One region of the Brevibacillus humidisoli genome, then DNA from elsewhere that is predicted to be linked to it. Evidence: riboswitches for the same ligand, from Rfam matches in the RefSeq annotation. Region 1 holds a riboswitch; the other holds the start of a gene.

Region 1 (7,791 bases):
GGCGGGTCGCTTCTTCTCGTGCCTGCTTTTTTTCCACTCCTTGAATCTGCAGCGGGACGATCACATTGTCTAGAATGGTTCGCCATGGAAACAGCACATCCCGCTGCGGCATATAACTGACGTGGCCGCGTTCTCCGGCCTTGGAGCGGCCATCGATCAGTACATCACCAGCGTCGGGAAGCGAGAGACCGGCGATGATGTCCAGCAGGCTGCTTTTCCCTGATCCGCTCGGGCCGATCAGGCTGACGAACTCCCCCTGTCGGACCGACAGGGAGATATCTTGCAGTGCTCGGACACGAGAAACCCCTTTGCCAGGGAACGTTTTGCTTATTCCTCGTATCGCTAGTTTTTCATCGGTCATCCGCAGCTCCCTCCTTTATGCGGGTGATGTTTTATCGTTCTTCTGGTTCACTGGTTATTAGTTGGACGGCTCAGGCAAAAACTCGTTGGTAAAGGCCTTGTCCGCTTCGATCATCTTTGGGATCAGGTCGCGCTCAAACATCCATTTGGCATAGCGTTCCCACACTTCTTGCTTTTGGATGCCCCATTGGTCAGCATCGTCCTGGTACTTGCCACTCAGCCACTCCTGGCTTGCTTTGACCAAGTCCGCATTCAATTCCGGGGCGTTTTTGAGCAGCATGTCCGCTGCTTGGTCCGGCTGTTCGATAGCAAACTGATACCCTTTGGCAGTAGCGGCGACGAACTTTTTGACCAGTTCTTGTTGCTCGGCGATATGATGTTCGTTGGTGACGATCACCGGTGTGTAGTAGTCGAGCGCAGGGTCCAGGTCTTTGAGCATCAACAGATTGAGTTCCATGCCGCTTCGCTTCGCTTCGACACCGTCCCAGCCGTAGTAAATCCATTCAAAGTCGGCATCTCGCCCGATGGTAGAAAAGAAGTCGGCGACTCCAAGCGTGACGTTTTCTACTTTGGTAAAGTCGGCGCCTGCTTTTTCCATCACCGCTTGCAGTACGGCTTCCTCGACTGGCGAGCCCCAGCCGCCGTAGCGTTTTCCTTCGAAATCTTTGGGCGAGCTGATGTTAGCCTCCTTCAGTGAGGCAAAGGCAGAGGTGTTGTGCTGGATCACCGCTGCGATGGAAACGAGCGGGATATCAGTTGCCCGTGCCTGGGTGACTGCTTCTTGGTAACTGATGCCAAAATCTGCTTTTCCGGCGGCTACCAGTTGGTCGGCTGTGCTGCCTTCGCCCGGCTGTACGATTTCCACATCCAGCCCCTGCTCCTCGTAATAGCCGTTTTCTTTGGCTACGTAGAGACCGGTATGGTTGGTGTTGGGCAGCCAGTCCAGCATGACTGTCACTTTTTGCGGTTCTGCTGGAGCTTCTGTGGACGGAGTCCCCCCTTGGTTTGGTGTCGTCTCTTGTTTCGGTGCGGATTGCTCCGCGCCGCCACAGCCGGTCACCACCAGCGCTAACGAGAGTCCCAGTGCCAGCAGCGGTGCAAACAAATCTTTTCCATTCTTGTTCATCTTTTTGTCTCCTATCCTTTCGTCGTTTGCATGCAATCGTTGCATCATTCAGATGGTTCCTTCTGATCTTTCCTTGCTTCGCTTCGTTTCGGTCGGCGCTAGGGTGAAGGCTTCTGCCGATAATGCCAAGGCATCAACAAGCGGGCGGCTCCCTCGATCAGAGCAAAGATAGCCAGGCTGAGCAGGGTGATCACCACGATCGTCGCAAACACCCGGTCAGTCAGGAACGACTGTGACGAGCGGGTCATCAAGATGCCCAGTCCTTTGCTCGCTCCCAGCCACTCGCCGATCACGGCCCCCATCACACTGTAGGTACCGGCGATACGCATCCCGGAAAAGAAAAATGGCAGTGTCGCCGGCAGCTTCACCATGTGGAAGATTTGCCAGCGGCCTGCGCCCATCGACGCCATCAGCCGCAGGGTGTCGCGATCGACGAGCCGCAGCCCGTCTGCCACATTAATCGCCACTGGAAAAAAGCAGACTAGAGTGACGACGACCACCTTGGGCAGGATGCCATAGCCGAACCAGATAAAAAAGAGCGGTGCCACAGCGATAATCGGGACCGTCTGGGAGATGATCAGCAGCGGGTAGAACGCTTTGCGCAGCCACTCTGAGCTGTCGATGATCGCGGCAATCGCGACTCCGATCACGATCGCTATGGCCAATCCCAGCAGGGCTTCGTAGATGGTCTGTACGCTGTGCTGAGCGATCAGTGCTCGCGACTCCCAGAGCGACTGTACGATGTGCGACGGCTTGGGAAGAATCCACTTTTCAATCCGGGTGATGGCCACCAGCCATTCCCAGAGGATCAACAGTACCAGCATCACACCGCCAGGCAAGAAGATGGACACCCAACGGGTAAGCGGGGTATCGTCTATGAGGCTTCGCTTACCGGTATTTTTCCAGCTTTTCATCCATGCTGACTCCTTCGGGCCGGTAATGGATCTTCATGTGGGTCATCACTTCGGAAGCACCTGCGGCGATGCAGGCTTCCTGGGCCCGTTTGACGATCTCCAGCAGTTGGTCAAGCTCTCCTTCCATCACGGTCTCCATGGCGCCCACTTCGTATTTCACACCAGATCGCTGCACGACCTCGATCGCCTTGTCGACGACCGCATAGCTGCTGCCATCGGCCACCTTGGGAAGAACTTGAAAACCTACATTCACGATTGGCATCTGCGTGATCTCCTTTCTTTTGCCTACACGGCAATCTAGCTGCTGCGCCACCAAAGAGCAATGAAAAAAGCTGCCATTAGCGGGCAGCCTGTGGATTCGCACAATAACAACCTGGGTTGTTACAATGGTAAGCTTCATTCCCTCCGCTGGCATTACCCAGATCAGGTTTGACGGGTCGGTACCTGTCGGGTACCCTCTCAGCCAGGCTCACCCAGCTCCCCGAAACGAGTATGTGGTTGGTCTACTGACACTATACCAATGGTTGCGGCATTTGTAAATTGTATGAGTGCGAAGTCAAAACAAGTGGCCAGCGATGGTATCAAGCGCCTCCAATCCGGCCACATCCTGCTCCAGCATGGGAATCCTGACGATCCGGTAACGGCTGAATTGCTGTTCGATCTCGGTCAGGTACTTCCTCTCCTGCTCGCGCCGACGTCGGATAAACTCGCCGTCCGCCTCGTCGGGAATCACCCGGTTGACAACCAGGGTATCGACGGGTACCTGATACTTTTGCAAAACAGGCAATGCCCGTGTCGTCTCGGCAATCGGCAGCCGCTCCGGGGTGAGTACGAACGAAAAGGCGGTCAGCTTGGCATTGAGGATCACTTCTCGAGCGCGAGCGAACTTCAGCTTGCGGGCGGTCAGAATCTCATAGATCGGGTCTTCGGCAGGAGCCGCTTCCTCCAGCCAAGTCTCCCGCATGCTCATCACCTTCTGGCGGCGCGACAGCATACTGTCCACCCAGGCACCCATCAACTCCGGCAGCGACAACAACCTGAGCGTATGTCCTGTCGGGGCGGTGTCGAAGACGATCAAGTCAAAATCGGTCTCAATCCATTGGATGATCTCGACGATCCGGTCAAACAGAGCCGATTCGTCAGCACCGGGGGAGACATGGGCGATATCGATCTGCCGCTCGATTTCATTCATCATCTGCACGCTGACCACTTTTCGCAGGTTCTCCTTGACCGATGCGATGTAGCGGTGTGATTCGTGGTGTGGATCGATTTCCAGCGCCCATAGATTCTCTCTCAGCTGCGTCGGCTCCTGTCCGACCTGCCGCTCAAAGATGTCGCGCAGATTGTGGGCGGGGTCCGTGGAGACAAGCAAGGTTTTTTTTCCATGATCGGCGGCACGCAGGGCAAAAGCAGAAGAGGTGGTCGTCTTGCCCACCCCGCCCTTGCCGCCGAAGAACACAACTTTTCTCTGCAGGTAGTGTTTCACGGCCAATTCCCCTTTCCGGCATACCGTGCTGATCTGAGCGACGCAGGCGGATACGGATGCTTGATTCGCTGCCCCGTTGCGCTGTCCTCATTCAACAGCAGCGAATGTCATCAAGCGGTGAGCGCTCCATACCCATCCGCGTATGCCATTCGTGGAAACGTTCGTAGATGGCTGGATACAGCTCCAGCGTATAGTACGAGACCGGGTTGGGCAATCCGAGCATTTCGGAAAAGCAGAGCAAGAGGAACAGATCTTCTTCGTTGCGGATTTCCCGTCTGATCTCTCTGCGGTAGCGGACGTAAAAGAGCTCTTCGTAACCCTGCATCAGCGTCTTCCAACGTTCTCTGATCTCCATCGCTTCACTTCCTCTCTCGCTGCCTGGTTAGCATTTGCAAAACTTTGTCAGCAATCAGATCATACCGGGGGATCTCCCCGGCAGCGACTAGTTCGCCGTTGACAAAGATCGCTTTTGTATGAAATCCACGGCTGAAGTGCATCAGCATCTGCGACAGCGGCACTTTTTTTCTGCGCCACTGCCGCCACAAAACAACCACGAACAGAATGATGTTGCGTGGATCGATGACATCCAACTCCACTTGCTCCCCGAATTGTTCATCCAGTCGGCGGTAGAGGAGGCCCATCTCCTCCATGATCTGGCGGCGTTCGCGGAACAATCGCTCACCAGTCACTTCCGAGAGGTTGATTAGATCACCGGAGAGACGGCCGCAGCAGCCGCTGTTGGACATCTGCTGTTCCGCTTCCCGTACAAACAGCACATGCACCTTTTCCATCGCTACCATCTCCCAAAAGATAAGGAGCCGCATGGGCGGCTCCTTCCCGTATCTGGATCAGCCCGGAATGTCCTTGGAATAATCTTTTCCAGTGGCAAATACTCGGACGGCCTCGAGGACGATCCAGGCGGCGAAGACGAGGATGACGGCACCGAGGAAGAACAGCAGCATTTTGCCTTCCTGGCCCATCCACTGGGTAAACACCTGCTGAGCCATCGCCCAGATCGTAACGAACAGGATGAACAACATCGGCAGCAGCGTCGGCAGGTAGTTGCGGCCCAATCGTTTGAGCCAGATCGTGACGATCAAGAGCGAGATGCCGGCTAACAGCTGGTTGGAGGTCCCAAACAACGGCCAGAGGTGATAACCGCCGGAACCAAACCCGTTGGCGCCGCCCGGTGTTAGTGCCAACGCTGCGCTGGCCAGAACGGCGATCGCTGTAGCGGTTCGATTGCCGGTAATTACTTTGATCTTGTATTCACTGCCGATTTCTGCAATGATATAGCGCATCAGCCGTACCGAACTATCCAGAGTGGTCGCGGCAAAGCTAACCACAACCACGGCGACGATCGTCTTGCCAAGCGTCGGATCAATCGCCAGTCCGCTGGCCAGATTGGCTGCGCCATTGACGAAAGAGCTTAAGCCGTTTTTGCTGGCATCGGCAAAAGAGGCGTATTTGCTGGAAAAATCGACTACGGAGAAAGCAGTGGCAACGGCAATGACGGAGATCAGAGCGAGAATCCCTTCACCGACCGACCCGAGATAGCCGACGTAGCGGGCGTCTGTCTCTTTATCCAACTGCTTGGACGTAGTGCCGGACGAGACCAGTCCGTGAAAACCGGATATCGCACCGCAGGCGATGGTGATAAACAAGAGAGGCCACCAGGATACGTCGTTGGCACTGGAGTTGACGACTGGTGCCGTGACCTCAGGAGCCAGGAACAACAGGCCCAGGTATAGGACAATCAGCCCGATGATCAACTGGTGCGAGTTGATGTAGTCCCGCGGCTGCAACAAGGTCCAGACCGGCAGGCTGGAAGCGAAGAAACAGTATACGAACAGCACTACGATCCAGATCAAAAAGGTAGTCTCGGTGGCGTTCAGCCCCATAAAGACGTTTGCCGCTTCGGCACCGCCCAGGTAGTCGACGAAGTTGATCTGCAGAGCAGGCACATAGCTGGCGACGACAGCTGTGCCCCACATCACGACCAGCGCGATGACTGAGGGAAGCAGCAAGCTTCCGCCGGAACGATAGACGCGATAGCCGATCCAGATGGCAAGCGGGATCTCGATGAAAATCGGCAGGACAGAAGCGGGGAAAGAGATAAACAAGTTGGCGATCACCCAGGCAAACACCGCATTCACCATCAGCACAAGGATGAGAATGATGAATAAGAAGAGCATTTTAGCACGCTGGCCGATGATGCGGTTTGCGAGGGTGCCCATTGACTGGCCTTTGTGTCGGGCCGAGATGACCAGGGTTCCGAAGTCATGCACACCTGCTGCGAAGATCGTGCCTAGGACGACCCAGAGAAAAGCAGGCAGCCATCCCCAGTAGACGGCGATAGCCGGACCGAGTATGGGGGCAGCTCCAGCTATGGATGTGAAGTGGTGCCCCCACAAGATTTCTTTCTTCGTCGGGACGAAATCCACACCGTCCTTGTAGCGGTGGGCAGGGGTGACGAAGGTTGGATCCAATCGGTAGATTTTCTCGGCGATGAACTTGCTGTAAAACTGATAACCGAAGAAAAAGCAGAGCAGTCCGACGACAGCAATACCGATTGACATGTACGAAGCCTCCTTTATGCATTTTTTAGGGCAAGCGTCATAGGTCAATGTTCAGGCAAACGCTTACATTCAAAATTATTCGATTATTTGCAGAAAAATCCTTTCCAAATAGTCTGTTTTTTCTATATATACGCTGAACAAACAAAATATCGTATGTTGTCCTTTTCGTAGATGGACAGGAAGTTGAGCCAGAGACTATGAGAGAAAGCAGTGCCTTACTGAAGAACAAGCCGTAAAAGCCTTTCATCCGAACCAAAGGATAGCGACGAAAATCGGCATTGTCAGGATCACCCTCCCCTCACTGAATCATCAGGCGACAGTACGGATCGACGAAAGAACGCTCAATGAAGGAGGTTCAACGAAGTGGGAAGGTTCGGGAAAAGGATTGAAAGGAGAGCCTTATAGGATTAAAATATTTTTAACGTAAAATATTGGTTGTGGGTGAGAGAACACATAGGTGCATGTGCTTGCCTAAGATGGAGAGGAGTGGGAAGGTTGGTTCAGATCAAACGTTTGACAGAGTGTACGTTGGAAGAAGCGGTTACAGCCTGGAACAAAGGGTTCACTGGATACTACGTAGATGCGTCGACGACAGCAGACAAGTTCGTCAGCCGGATGGGGCAGGAGGATTTATCCCCCTCGCTATCGGTCGTCGCATGTATTGAAGGCAGGCCAGCCGGACTGACGTTGAGCGGGCTGCGGACGATCCATGGCCGGAAAGTGGCGTGGAACGGGGGCACCTGTGTGGCTCCTGAGTGGCGCGGCAAGGGCGTCGGAGAAATCATGATCAAAGCCGCCCTGGAACGGTATGAGCAGGAGGGAGTGGACACGGCAACCCTGGAGGCTTTTGTTCAAAACGAGTCAGCGATCTCCCTCTATCGCAAAATGGGCTACCAGGTCGTCGATCGACTCTTATTTCTGGAACGAACCGGTCCATTTACAGCCGAACCGTTTGCACAAAGCGGTGAGGATCTCTACACCATTCGCAGAGTGACACCCCGTGAAGTGGGGCTGCTCCCGTTTTACCCAAGACTGGCACCGTGGCAGACCCAATGGCAAAGTGCCAAAGAGGGAGAGGGACTGCTAGTCATCGATCAGAAGGGGGCAGTTGTTGGATTCGCCTTATATAGACGGGTCTATGACGAAGCGGGGGCGGTGCAGGCGATCTTTCTGCTGCAGTGCGATGCACATCCGGAAGTGGATGATGCTGACGGGATTATCCGCACAGCGCTCACAGAACTGTTTGCTCCTTACGATCTGTCCTGCCGCCGCAGTACGTTTAACCTGCCGGCCTCCCGTCAGCGGTTGGTTCAGCTTCTCACAACA
Region 2 (7,791 bases), 1.8 Mb from region 1:
ATATTCCTGATAGTAGAGCTGCAACCTTTTGTTTACGTTGGCGATCGCCATTCCCCTTCCTTTCAGGGAAGAGAGTCCGCCGCTTTCTAATAACCGGTAAATGGCAGCAAGCGTATCCTGATCCATCCCTGCCCCATCGTCCTTCACGGTAATCACCAGATTGGAGCAGTCGGTTGATCGGTCAACAGTGACTGATACGGACCCTTGGCCTATCTTATTTCCTACACCGTGTACCAGCGCATTCTCAACAAGAGGCTGAATCAGCAGTTTTGGAATGCTGACCTCCTCACATTCGGACGAAGCCGATATATGCCACCTCAGACGGTCCCCAAATCGCATCTTCATAATCTGCAAATACCGCTCAATGTGTTCCAGTTCTTCTTTTACCATCACCCATTCATCCTGCTTCGGATCGCTGATCGTGTAACGGAACAGCTCCGACATCGCAATCACATGTTCAGCAAGCTCTGTCTCTTTCTTTTCCTCCAGCGACCAGTAGAGCGCATCTAGTGTGTTAAAAAGGAAATGGGGATTGATTTGTGCTTGCAAGGCTTTTAACTCACTGCGGCTGCGAAGCAGTTCTTTTTGATAAACGACCTGGATCAAGTGGTTGGTGTTCTTTACAAGTTGGTTGTAGGTATGGTTCAATTCGTTGATCTCAACGGTGGAAAAGATGCCTAGTTGGGGTTTTAGCTCACCCTGTCTTGCCTGCCGCATCGTCCTGGTCAAATGGAGAATTGGCCGCGTAATCATCGTCGAGAGCAGATACGAGAATGCGAGGAAGATGAAGAAACCTGCTACACCTGAGAGAGTGATGGCCGTTTGCAGGATGGTAATACCTTCCGTAAGGGCGCGAATCGGGGTCAATATGGCCAAAGTCCAGCCAGTAACAGCTGATTTCTGTTTCACTACAATGAATTGCTTGCCATTTATGGTTGCTACCTGCTGATTGTCGGTTAAGATTTGTCGGATATCCCCATCATAGTTGGAAGCAATGGGGATGAAATGATCGTCTACGAGCACCATATACTCATTTTCTTCGGTTGCTTGTGACGTTTCCGCAAAGTCGAAATAATCAGGATTGATGCGAATGAGTAAATACCCGCCGTTTGAAAACCAACGGTCCATCAAGCTAACTCTCCGGATAGCCAGAAAGTATCCCGGATTTATGGGATCCGTCCCAACCCAGACCATTCTCCCTTTTGCCAGGTCCGCCTGCTTCACCCATTTGTGCTCCACTCGTTTGGACAGATGGGCTTCACCCAACGGGAGCAATCTCTGGTAATCTGGCAGGTAGAGTTCAAAGGAGTGGATGCCATCTGAATACGCTTGAAATGTATGGACGATCTGCATGAGCGATTGCCGTTTGTAAAAATCAGATGGACGACCGTTTGCCTCCTCTAGCAATACCTGCTGTACAGAGGAATTCGTTGCCACTTGATTGGACAATGTGTCAATCTGTTGATAAAGCGTTTCCAATCTGCCATTCGCCTGTACGGCGGTCTGCTGCATTTGCTTTTCAGCGTTATTTTTCAACAGGGTGGACACGAGGTTGTAAGTCATGATCCCCACCAGAAACAACACAATCCCCATCGCAAACAAGAAAACAACCAAGATCTGATTGCGCAACGTATTGAATTGCCATAATCCAGCCCTCACGTTCCGTTCATCCTTTCTCGCAGGGAGGTTTTGCTGCGTTATCAGATAAAGAAAGGATGGAATCATCGCTGCGTTCCATCCCGATTGTTCGTATGTCCGATTGTCAGCAGGCGATTTTCTGCTTGCTGTCTACATATTGCACGTCCCAACGCTCACTACCGTAAGCGCTTTCATAAACACGCTGAAAAGGTGCGTGTGGTGTTGTCCTCCCGATTTGGCTGTATGTATGCTCCGCTCGATATACTACATCCATCATATCACCACCTACTTAGTTTGTCTATCGGATAAACAAAGTGTTTGCAAATAAAAGAAAACTGTCTCCTCTAGAGCCAATCGGTTGGTACTTACTTGAAAGTCAATGATTTGTACTGTGGAAAAAAAGCGTGGATCATCATTCTTTGCCATGCTCCACGCTTTTTTCCACCTTTCCAATGCTAGAAACGAGTACTGCCCTTATAACAATCCCGCTACCTGTCTTATCGATACAGTCGGCTGCCCAAGCGGCGGAACTCTTCTGCCTTCTCGGCCATGCCCGCTTCCACTTCCGCTGCCTCGGCAGCCGGATCTTGTAATGCCGCACGCTCGCGTATGTCATGGGTGATCCGCATGCTGCAGAACTTAGGCCCGCACATCGAGCAGAAATGAGCCGTTTTGGCCCCTTCTGCGGGCAGCGTTTGGTCGTGATACTGCATAGCCCGGTCCGGATCGAGGGAGAGATGAAACTGATCGCGCCAGCGGAATTCAAACCGTGCTTTGGAGAGAGCATCGTCACGCTGCTGCGCTCCAGGGTGTCCTTTGGCCAAGTCTGCGGCATGGGCGGCTATTTTGTAGGCAATCACTCCTTCGCGAACATCCTCTTTGTCAGGCAGGCCGAGGTGCTCTTTCGGAGTGACGTAGCAAAGCATGGCAGTCCCCATCCAGCCGATGATTGCCGCACCGATCGCAGACGTGATGTGATCGTAGCCAGGTGCGATATCGGTCGTCAATGGACCTAGCGTATAAAACGGCGCTTCCTGACAAATCTCCATCTGGCGATCCATGTTTTCTTGCAGTTTGTGCATCGGCACATGCCCCGGGCCTTCAATCATTACCTGGACATCGTGCTTCCAGGCGATCTTCGTCAACTCCCCGAGCGTCTCCAACTCTGCAAACTGGGCTGCATCATTGGCATCGGCGATCGAGCCGGGACGCAGTCCGTCACCGAGCGAGATGGAGACATCGTACGCGCTCAAGATTTCACAAATCTCTTCAAAGTGGGTATACAAAAAGTTTTCTCGATGATGCGCCAGACACCAGGCGGCCATGATCGATCCACCTCTAGAGACGATGCCGGTCACCCGCTCCACCGTAAGCGGGATGTAGCGAAGCAGTACACCAGCGTGAATGGTGACGTAATCGACCCCCTGTTCTGCCTGCTCAATCAGGGTGTCGCGGTACACCTCCCAGGTTAGCTCCTCCGCTTTTCCATTCACCTTCTCCAGGGCCTGATAGATCGGTACCGTACCGATCGGCACGGGTGAATTGCGGAGGATCCACTCTCGGGTTGTGTGGATGTTTTTGCCGGTGGACAGGTCCATCACTGTATCAGCTCCCCAGCGAATCGCCCAGGTCAGCTTCTCCACTTCCTCCTCAATCGAGGAAGTAACAGCGGAATTGCCGATGTTGGCGTTCACCTTGACTAGGAAATGGCGTCCGATGATCATCGGTTCGCTCTCCGGGTGATTGATGTTGCATGGGATGATCGCACGTCCCATGGCCACTTCCTCTCTGACGAACTCCGGCGACACGTTTTCACGGATTGCAACGAACTCCATCTCAGGTGTGATGATCCCCTGCCGTGCGTAATGAAGCTGGGTGACGATACGGCCCGATCTCGCTCGCAGCGGCTGCCTGCTTTCGGAAACCGGCAAGGACGCGACCGATGCATCGCTTACAGCATATCCGTTATCCTCTGGTTTTCTCTGCCGTCCAGGGTAGTTCTCCACATCCCCACGTTCCAGAATCCAACGATGCCGCAGGGAAGGCAGCCCTTGTTGAATATCTGTAGCCTGCATTGGATCGGTATAGGGACCACTGGTGTCATAGACACGAACAGGCAGATTCTCGCTGGCGCCAAAGCGATCGATGGTTGCCTCCTGAGCGATCTCCCGAAAGGGGACGCGGATATCTTCCCTTGATCCGGTTACATACACCTTGCGGCTGCCAGGAAGAGGTGCAAGCCCTGATACCTGTGGTTGCTGCGATTCTGCTTTGTTTGTCATACATGAGCCTCCTTTTTGCTACCGACCGGACGCTTTTTCCTCGCTGTACACAAAAAAGCCGGGCCCTTTTGTCACAGGACCCGACCGGCAGCTCACAAAAGAAGACGGAGCAACACTGTCTACGATGCAAGGCAAATCTACTTTCCTACGCTGGTATTACCCAGATCAGGTCCAAAGGGTCCGCGGACTTCATCGCGTCCGACATCTCAGCCCAAGCTCAGGTGGGCTCCCCCAGTAGCAGTATATGATTTTTTGGATATCATTACCGTATCCTATCCGTGCTAAAAAGGCAATATGTTTTTTTTTAGCGGTGGAGTCGGGTGATGACCGCTTCGCCGCTCCCGGACACACGCAGGTCGACATACCAGCCTTGCTCCACGCTTTGTTCGATCTCTCTGCCGGTATTCTCCGGTACGTAATACCGTTCAAACCCATATACGATCCGCAGTTCCTCCCCCATATAACCATCGTAGTAAGGAACTCGGCCGGACAGCATGATCTGACCAGGCGCCAGCTGCGGTTTATGCCGGTATACGCCTACCGCTTCATGCCACACATTCCCCTTTTGCTCCAGTACGACGTAAACATCTGTGTCATACAGGGGCTCTTCTAGATCATGCTGTACCGACTGCAAGTCGATCCGGCTGATCTCGAATCCGAGCCGGACGTAATCACCGTAGAACAAATCACGCGGATCGACCGGGGCAGTCTTGAGCGTGACTGGGTGGCCACTCGTCGAGATCCAATAGTATTTGCCGACAACGCTGAGCAGCATCAGCACCTGCAGCAGCACCAACAATACGAACCGTTTGCTCATCGCGGATCCCTCCTCGCCTGCTTCACCCATCTCCTGCGCTGACGTTCCAGAGCGAAGCTAAGGGCCAACAAAAACGCGCCGCCGATGAGAAAGAAGAGCGATTTGTCCATAAAGTCCCACGCGAAGTTCACGTATGCCACAAAGCTGGTCACGCCAAACATCACTGCTCCCGCGTTGATTCGCTGTACGTCATGTCTTTTTTCACCGCCGAGGACCATCGCGATGGACAAGCCATACAAGGCGAGGATCATCGCCACATCCAGTCCCAGCATTGGCTCCGGATCGGTCGATCCTGCAGAAGAGCCAAACAAGAGATAGTAGATTGGCAGCGGCAGGTGGGGCAGCATATCGGCCGCTCGATCAAGCGTCCGCTGCCTCATCGATAGGAAGAGATAACCGAGGACAGCCAACAGGATGACTGTACTTCCCACTGTGTCTGCCAGGTTGATCTGCAGTAAAGATCCGCTTCCGAAGATGACTATGACCGCAAACAGTGTCATCCCGATATACCCAACAACTCGAAACAACGATGGAAAAGGCGCCATCCGCTCTGGAATCAGGACGGCTGCAAACAGATAGACAAGGATCGGCAATTGCACCAGCAATCCATTTCCATATTCGGCCACGTCGAGCACTGCCGTACCCAACAAGATGACGGAAGTTGCCGAGCTCAGCCAGACCGAGCGCAGCTTCCACAGCAGCGGGAACAGTCCACCCCCGTACAACACGTATAAGATGAGCCCAGAGATCCCTTCCCTGCTGTCTGTCGTCAGTCCGTAGAACGAAGCTGCCGTCAGGATCAACAGCGAAATCAAGGATAGGGTTTGCGAGCGGTAGTGCCAAGCCAAGGTAATCGCCCCGATAAACCAGAGATAAAACGGAGTGAGCGGATGGCCCGAGAGATGGTACATTTGACCAATCAGAAAAAATCCCGCACCGTAGATGCCGACTCCGATCACGATAAAGGCCGTCCCCAGCCTCTCACTGCCTCTCCGATGCAAGAAATCACCCAAGAGGTAGACGGCAACCAAAGAAAGCAGGATGAGCAGCAATCGAGTTAGATGAGTCATCCCATCCCAATTGGACGCAATAAACGTCAACACGCCCAGCCCTAGCAGAATACCCCCCATAATCGACAGCGTACCCGCCCGGTCTCGGGCAGGGTAGCGCACGGCGATTTGCTCGTACTGCTCATCGCTAATAATTCCTTCCCGTTTCCACTGCTCTGCTTCCTGCAGAATCACCTTCCGTTTGCTCATCGACACTCCCCCTCTGCTTTTTGCAGCATGATGCTATGTTTACTCATCGACACTCCCCTCCCGCTCCCTTTCGCTTCGTAAACCTCCGGTCAATTCGGCCAATCTCTTCTCCGCCTCCGCTGGATCCAAGCTGTAGTAGTGGAGATAGCGTTCCTCGTCGATGATCCGGTAGTGACCGGTAAATACGTGTTTTTGCAAGCTGTACGATCCCTCACGCCGCTCTTCTGTCCACCACACTTTTCCTCCCATCGTCCTGTACCAGGCTTGGGAGTTGGACCGAGTCGCTACCAGATCAAGCACATCCAGCGTAGCGTCGCCAAACAGCGAGTGCATGATCTCGCCCCGTCGAAATAGAACAGCAACCAGCGCAGCTGCAGTGAAGCCGAGTGTTTTCCTGCCTTTTTCCACCTGGACCAGCGTTTTTTTGGAAACGCCGATGATCTCTGCCATCTTGTCCTGGGTTAGATCAGCTTCAATGCGAATCAACTTGAGCTTTTCGGAGACCATTTTGTCAAACTCTACTTGTGTGAGACGAGTTGCAGATGCTGTTTGCTGGATTTTGAACCCCCCCCAAGGAAAGCATCTTCTACTATCACATGCTTTACAATATGCTTATTTAGTGTAAAATTACACTTTTTGCGCAAACATGTCAATGAGAAAAATCGTCATGGGAGACGGGGCAGTTCCACGACACCCTGTAGTGATTGATCTCCTTCTTCACAAAAAAATCTGCGCCCATCTAGAGCGCAGATTCTTCTTATGTAGGGCAGCAAGGAATGCTATAAGCCAGGTTCTGTCTCTCCCGTGCTGCAAGCGGGTGCTTCCCTCGCACCAGGAGCGGTAGCCATCTATCTATGGCAGAATCGTCTGCCATCTGTCCCTCCGTTTGATTCCTTTGGGACAGTTCCCCTACCAAATTTGGGTTTCTCGCTCGCAGGGTTTACCGCGTTCCATCTTCCCTGTCGCCAGGAAAGCTGCGTTTCTGTGGCACTTTCAGCGTACTCAGGTCTCAGGGAGAACCCTTTCCACGCCGTCAGCGAAGCCAAACAGCCTCACTGCCCTAGTTTGCACTAGGTACGAACACTCCAAGCATCTCAGCTTGGGCGAGCCTGGACTTTCCTCTGCCGCCAGCCGACCCGGCTGCGACAGCGGCTACCCACATTCCTTGCTATCAAGTTTTAGCGACAATGATTAATGTAACACATCAGCCATCGACGGTCAATGGTATCTCACTGGAGCAAATGACAGCTTCTTCCTTGTCAACGATCATCTTCCCATATATAATAATATATCCGCAACAGCTACTTTCCCTAGTGGGAATCGGAGGAATTCGAATGGATTTGTTTGATCTCCGCATGATTGGCCGCCACGTCTGTTTGCGTCTGTTGACGGCGGAGGATGCTCCTGCGTTTTTGGACTATCTGCTGCGCAACAAACACTACCACGATCCGTATATGCCGCACCGGCCATCCGATTCCTTTACGCTGGAAAATGTACGTCGCCTAACCGATCAGCGTCAGCGAGTGGGATCGGATCAGGAGTATGCGTTTGCGGTGATTGACAACGAATCGGAGCGTCTGGTGGGAAAAGTGAAGCTGTCCGGGATCATCCGCGGCTCTTTTCACAGTGCCAACCTAAGCTATGACATTGACGAGGCGTTCAGCAGCCGCGGCTACGTGACGGAGGCAGTGAAGATGTTGATCTCGTTTGCCTACTCCGGACTGGCCCTGCACCGGATTCAAGCAGCGATTATGCCGCGCAACCTACCCTCTCAGCGCGTAGTGGAAAAAGCCGG

The links. Region 1 has a riboswitch for thiamine pyrophosphate ahead of LOK74_RS19775 (thiamine-binding protein). Riboswitches for the same ligand answer to the same signal wherever they lie in the genome.
Region 2: another riboswitch for thiamine pyrophosphate. It lies ahead of thiC (phosphomethylpyrimidine synthase ThiC); the one in region 1 lies ahead of LOK74_RS19775 (thiamine-binding protein).

What each region holds. Positions count from the first base shown of each region.
Region 1 covers NZ_CP087263.1:4,051,617-4,059,407, reverse strand. Annotated here, with positions in the region: gene LOK74_RS19790 (ABC transporter ATP-binding protein) at 1-361, opposite strand, end outside; gene LOK74_RS19785 (ABC transporter substrate-binding protein) at 419-1,486, opposite strand; gene LOK74_RS19780 (ABC transporter permease) at 1,585-2,310, opposite strand; gene LOK74_RS19775 (thiamine-binding protein) at 2,375-2,662, opposite strand; TPP riboswitch at 2,783-2,894, opposite strand; gene LOK74_RS19770 (ArsA family ATPase) at 2,957-3,886, opposite strand; gene LOK74_RS19765 (cory-CC-star protein) at 3,978-4,211, opposite strand; gene LOK74_RS19760 (hypothetical protein) at 4,246-4,677, opposite strand; gene LOK74_RS19755 (carbon starvation CstA family protein) at 4,735-6,465, opposite strand; gene LOK74_RS19750 (GNAT family N-acetyltransferase) at 6,961-7,791, shown strand, end outside.
Region 2 covers NZ_CP087263.1:2,297,970-2,305,760, forward strand. Annotated here, with positions in the region: gene LOK74_RS11415 (sensor histidine kinase) at 1-1,659, opposite strand, end outside; gene thiC (phosphomethylpyrimidine synthase ThiC) at 2,136-3,920, opposite strand; TPP riboswitch at 4,046-4,163, opposite strand; gene LOK74_RS11425 (GDYXXLXY domain-containing protein) at 4,225-4,737, opposite strand; gene LOK74_RS11430 (DUF2157 domain-containing protein) at 4,734-5,996, opposite strand; gene LOK74_RS11435 (helix-turn-helix transcriptional regulator) at 6,036-6,503, opposite strand; RNA gene rnpB (RNase P RNA component class B) at 6,774-7,160, opposite strand; gene LOK74_RS11445 (GNAT family N-acetyltransferase) at 7,331-7,791, shown strand, end outside.